2 regions of the Desulfofalx alkaliphila DSM 12257 genome follow, and region 1 is predicted to be linked to the other one. Evidence: riboswitches for the same ligand, from Rfam matches in the RefSeq annotation. Region 1 holds a riboswitch; the other holds the start of a gene.
The links. Region 1 has a riboswitch for molybdenum cofactor ahead of BR02_RS0101935 (DUF3909 family protein). Riboswitches for the same ligand answer to the same signal wherever they lie in the genome.
Positions count from the first base shown of each region.

Region 2: linked by a shared signal. The riboswitch ahead of BR02_RS0104705 (FAD:protein FMN transferase) and the one ahead of BR02_RS0101935 (DUF3909 family protein) in region 1 are both predicted to bind molybdenum cofactor.

Region 1 is NZ_JONT01000002.1:33,793-36,909, reverse strand. Features, by position in the region: gene BR02_RS0101940 (molybdopterin-binding protein) at 1-802, opposite strand, end outside; molybdenum cofactor riboswitch at 881-999, opposite strand; gene BR02_RS0101935 (DUF3909 family protein) at 1,036-1,362, opposite strand; molybdenum cofactor riboswitch at 1,475-1,593, opposite strand; gene BR02_RS0101930 (hypothetical protein) at 1,898-2,140, opposite strand; gene pruA (L-glutamate gamma-semialdehyde dehydrogenase) at 2,248-3,117, opposite strand, start outside.
Region 2 is NZ_JONT01000007.1:14,165-17,281, forward strand. Features, by position in the region: gene BR02_RS14325 (ligand-binding sensor domain-containing protein) at 1-635, opposite strand, end outside; gene BR02_RS0104705 (FAD:protein FMN transferase) at 753-1,721, opposite strand; molybdenum cofactor riboswitch at 1,872-1,988, opposite strand; gene BR02_RS0104710 (hypothetical protein) at 2,251-3,039, opposite strand; gene BR02_RS0104715 (hypothetical protein) at 3,032-3,117, opposite strand, start outside.

The DNA of each region.
Region 1 (3,117 bases):
GCAAGGTGGGGGCACCATATGTAACAATACGCCCGCCCGCTGCCCGAATACCTGCAGGTGTCACGTCATCGGGGTCCACAGACATGCCTCCGGTAACTGTAATCATTTCAACCCCCTCTCCCAATAACCGGTTTATAGCGTCAACTATCATGTCTGTGCTGTCAGACACAAATATTTGTCTGCTTACAACACTTCCCCAACTCTCTATCTTCTTCATAACCACAGGGCCAAATTTATCTTTAATCCGCCCGTGGTATACTTCGCTGCCGGTGGTAACAACGCCGACTTTTAATGACTTAAATGGTTTAACCTCAACCAGGGGATAGTTTGTTTGGCATATGGACTCAATTTTACATATTTTGTCTTCTTCAATAACCAGGGGAATGATTCTGGTGCCTGCCAGCACCTTACCTTTTTCAACTATTTGATTGGTATGTAAAGTTGCAAACATCACTTCTTCTAATTCGTTAATGCTGTATAGGGCATCAACATTTACTTTAAGGAGGCCCTTTTCTTCGGCCAGCAAACTTACTTTACCTTCTTTGGGTTCCGTGAGGCTTATGCCGCTGCCGGCAGCCGCCTTTGCAATTCTCAGCGCTGCGTCATCCTCGTGCAGCAGCCCATTGTTTATTTCCCATACATATATATTTTGCTTTCCTATATCCAACAACTTCGGTATATCTTCAAACTGTATAATGTGCCCTTTTTTAAATGCCCTGCCTTTAAATTTACCCGGGACAATTTGGGTAATATCGTGACAGAGAACCATTCCAACCGCCTCTTGCACCGGTACAACTTTCACTGCTCCATCCCCCTTTTTTAACAATAAAACCAGGGCGCCGTGGAAGGGTTAAAACAGCGCCCTGGTTTATTTATAACCAGTAAATACTACTGTACTCCTTTCCACGCGGGAGGCCTAACGGTTTCCCATTAAACCCTAACGGCTTGGCTTTCTTATCGAAGGCCTTAGAACTGCCAAGCTCGGAGTCCATATTAAATTGTGCCACAAATCTATGCTTTATAAATAAAACTATTTTATTCCCTTATTAAACCTAATTTCTTGGCTAACTCACTCACCCTTTTGCTCTCCATATCTAAAACAACAGCCACAGAATCGTTGCCTTCTATTTTTAACTTTAAGAAAGACTTTTTCTCCCATTCAAAACCGATATAATAGAGGAGGTTTTTATAGTTTTGACTTGATGTGCTGATCACTAAATCACCCTTTGGACTAAGACCGTACTCAAAAAAGTAAAGCTTGCAATTATAGTTGTTTTTTAATAAAACCTCTTGTTCATCTGTAATTTTTTGTAACCTTACACCTTCAAGATGTGATTTGACTCTTTCAATGACCTCTTGCACCACTATTACCTCCAAGTTAACTACTAAACAGCCATCATCGGCGGGCTTCCGGCTAGGTTTATAAAAAGCCAGGATCACAGCAAAGAAGCATGTAATCCTGGCTTTTTAAACACCAAGTATTTACTTTACTCCTTTCCGAACGGGAGGCTTAACGGTTTCCCATCAAACCCTAACGGCCGAAAGATCATAGTATAATACCTTAGATCTGACGGCTCGGAGACTATTAAGTTATATTAATAACGTAGCAAAAAGCGTACCAATAAAAACAAGCTATCCAATTGGATTTTTAGTGCTATACCAGGAAAGTGTTACATTTTGGTATAACAGTGTTCTTTTTTGGGATGCTTTTTGTTCCAAAAGCACATGGTTAATGCCTTATTCTATTCTATGTTAATAAGCATATTCCTTCATGAATAATTGTTTATTAGGAAAAAAAGCCCCATTAGGAGGGTGCGTCTTTGAGCATAAGGGGACTCCTAAATGTGTCACTGACATAAATATAGTCGGCTTTATCAATGACAATACCTGTTGGGTTCTAAAACTGCGCCTTTAAAACTTGCCCGTCTACATGCCCGGGAAATCCGTTCCCGGCAACTGTATATACCTTGCCATCATAAATCATTCGTATAGCGTGGTTGCCCGTGTCAGTGATAAATATCGCACCATCAGGAGCAATGGCAACACCCCGCGGGCGATTAAATAAGGCTTTGTCTGCATCACCGTCCCTATATCCATTGATGGTAGAAAAACAACTAACGCATAACGAAAAAGACCACACAGGAGAATAAGAAACTCCTATGTGGTCTTTATTGCCCGCTTGAAGCTGTCCATTAAAGTTTTTCTTCAATCCCTAAGTAAAAGCTTCTTTTGGGGCTTTTTTTGTCTTTAGTACTTTTCTGATATTAACTTCGGTTGGGTGAAGTGGAGCAGATAATCTCTCCCACCGGCCTTGGAGTCAGTGCCTGACATTTTAAATCCGCCAAAGGGATGCACCCCTACCAAGGCACCGGTGCATTTGCGGTTAACGTAGAAGTTGCCCACATGAAACTCTTTCTTTGCTTTTTCGATTTTTAAACGATCGTTAGCAAAGACTGAGCCGGTTAAACCATATTCAGTGTTGTTAACAATATCCAAGGCATGGTCAAAACTGTCTGCTTTAATAAAGGCCAGTACAGGGCCAAATATTTCCTCCTGGGCAATCACCGCTTGGGGTGAAACATTGCCGAAAATAGTGGGCTGCACATAAAATCCACCCAAACTTTCAAGAGTATCTCCCCCGGTGAGCAGTTCACCTTCTCTTTTACCAATTTCTATATATTTCTTAATTCTTTCCAGAGAAGCCTTGTCTATCACCGGGCCAACGGGGAAGTTTTCTGTGGCTGGGCCAACGGTCAGCTCACCGGTCTTTTGCAGCACCAAATCAACCACTTGGTCATAAACATCACTGAGCACAACTGCCCTGGAGCAAGCTGAACACTTTTGCCCCTGGAAGCCAAAGGCCGATGCAACAATGGCAGTGGCCGCTGCGTTTAAATCTGCTGAACTGTCCACAAGAATAGCATCTTTACCGCCCATTTCCAAGGCCACCCGCTTAATAGCCCGTTGACCCTTTACGTATTTGGCAGCCAATTCATTTATTCTTAGGCCCACCTCTTTTGAGCCGGTGAAATTAACAAAGCTAATTTGTGGGCTGCTAACTAGGAAATCACCTATGGCACCGCCGCTGCCGGGCAAGAAGTTTACCACCCCGTCGGG
Region 2 (3,117 bases), on a different contig from region 1:
TCGTCAGCAGGGCGTTCCTCCCCAACCACGATACGAACTACATTACTGACAAAGTCGCTATGGTTCTGATCGTGGATATTCCCCTTTTGCTGTCCTAAATACAACCGAGGGGCACCATTGTCAGTAGAAAGTTCAAGGTCTGCATAGGTAACTGGTGGACTAAGACTGTCTTGGGATGAAGTAAACAGTTCAACACTGTAGAATCCCAGTGTGGGCATTACACTTTGCTCACTGTCAATTCCAAAATCAGGGTATGTGTATAAATCCAGCAAATTACTAACTGATCTTGTACTACTGAAATTATCAGACGCAATGAACTTAACTAGATAATCTTGGTCAGTCTTAAGGTTGCCTACCCCTATCAACTCAAACAGATCATACCCTCTTACTTTCTGGATTCGATGGGTACCAAAAGAGTTATTCGAAGAATAAATTCGTTCAACCATCTGGTAGTTGTCCCAATCAGAAGCATATATCATAACATCCTGCTCTAGGCCTGTCCCAGTGATAATCAAATCCGGTGCGGCGGCTAATGCCTCTTTAGTCTGCTGTGGAACAAAACCGATTAAAGTTGATAAGAGAAATCCAATCAATACAAAAATACTAAGTTTCTTAAATAACTTGTTTTTTTTCACCGTTCTCCTCCCAACCTTTCTTTATTAACCTTGGGTTTTGATGAATTAAATAGTGACAATTCCGACATTTAAATAGCTAGTTAGATTAAAATTTTAAAAACTAACCCTCCTCAATAATTATCTGGCAATAGGATGATATTCGCCTTTTCCTGTGAATACTAATTGATTAGATAATTTGTCCGTATATAGCAATTGCTTGTCCGGAGTTATAATAATTAACTCTGTATTTTCCACTTCTTTGGCAATATTAACCCCATCCTCCGGACCCAGTACAAAGATGGCTGTAGATAAAATATCTGCATCGGTTGCTGAATCATTTACAACAGTAGCTTGTATTACATCTCTAGCTTGTTGGCCGGTGGACGGATCTAAAATATGATGGTATCGTACACCTCCTTGAATAAAGTATCTTTGATAGTCACCGGAGGTTACCACTGCCTTATCCTTGACAGATATTATGGCAATTATTCCGTTACCGCGAGGGTCTTGTACCCCCACCTGCCAAAGGGATCCATCAGGTTTAGTGCCCAAGGCGTAGATATTTCCTCCGGCATTAATCAAGGCATGCTCTATTCCGTTATTTATGAGAGCCATTACCGCCCGATCTGTGGCATAGCCTTTAGCAACCCCACCTAAATCCAGGCCCATACCCGGCTCGGTTAAAATAACAGTATCATTTAAACAATCAATTTCTATTTTCCTGTAATCCACTTGGTCTAAGGCTTTGTCGAGCTCATCTTGGCTTGGAATACGCCAATTACTACCAAAACCCCACAAGTCCATTATCGGAGCAATAGAAACATCAAAGGCACCGTCAGATATTTCAGAAAAATACTTTGAGCGCTCTAGCATATTTATTGTATGATCACTAACCTGCACAGGGCCAATACCGGCACTTTGATTAATTTTGTTAACATCACTTAAGTCTGATTGATCATCTGTAAACCTGTCAGCTAACTTATTAATCTGCTCAAAGGCAGTAAACGCATCTTGCAATGCTTTACTCCCCTGCTGCTCATTTTCAGAAAAAACAGTGATCTGTATTAAGGTGTCCATAATAAATTTTTCATCGCTAAACTCCTGCAATTGAGTAGAATTTGATCCACAGCCCATACAACAAAGCATAGTAAGCAGGATTAAAAAACTATATAATACACAACGCCAGCATTGCAATTAATAATACACCTCCGAAAAAGCAAATGGCTTGCTTTTCCCGCAAGGAAAACCAAGCCATTTAATAACGCTACACAAATTCCTTTCCAAACGGGAGGCATAAACGTTTCCACTTATACCCGGCGGTTAGGTCCCATAGCAGCATAGCCTTAGGTTGCTAACTCGGAATTTAATACTATTTGCTTTTGTTAAAATATACTATCAACTACATAACAACTAAGTCAACATAATGTATACACCTTATTCCGACAATTATTTTAGTATTGTCGGAATTAATCTATTATTTTTCCCGATTTTAAATAATAAGTTTTTTAATGTTTGGATTTTAAGTTATTTGTAGATTGAAAATATATTATGCTTTAAATGCACATCATTGGTCGTAATACTACATAAACTAAAACCCCCTAAAAGTTAGGGGGTGCTATAACAACTTTATAAGCATTTAACAATTAGCTACTTCAACTTCCCTTCCATTAATAAAGATTCTTCCTTGTTCATCAGAGCGAATTTCTAAAATCTCATCTCTATAATTAATATTAATATACATGTCAACGGCGCTGTTTAAATTTGTATTTTCAGCTCTTTCTTTTAGCCTTTCCAAATTATTTTGTGCTTCTTCAATTCCATTCATTTTCACCTTTCCTGTTTCATCAGCCTCAATGCCTATGGTTTCACCGTTTTGTTTTAGGGTTACCAATATCCTGAACGGATCCAGGGAGGCAGTCCCTCCGGTACTTCTAATATCTTTACATACCGTTATCGTATCATTTGGTTTATTATCATTGTTATTGGCCTCTAACTGTGTGGATGTAGACCCGCCAAGATCATTATTGTTTGTATTACCGGAAGAACATTCCCCGTTTTGCTTATTAAAATTATCCTGTTCATTACTTTGTCGCGCCACTGCTTGGGAACCTTCAAAAAAGGCTAACGCCAGGGCAGCACATTGGCAGATCCTTTGCTCTTGATTTGTTGTTTGGTTTTGGTTGATCTCGGCATTTGCATTTTGATTTACTTGATTGCCTAAGTAGCAAATACCATTTATATTTTCAGCATTTAAAACAGCCTTTTGATAATTTGCATTTTCTTGAATTGAATTTTGTACTGCCCTTGCATTTCCTCCGGCGGCTGAAATTGCAACTGCAGCTAATTGGTTACTGTAATTAAATTGATCAACACTTTGCTCCTGTGAACTCTCCCCATTGACCCCATGGTTAATAGTATTAGTCATCCTTGTTTCCCCCTTTTTTACTGTGATCGGAAGAAGGGGAAGTTTCATGGATACTTTTTTGCAGAACAATATCTAATT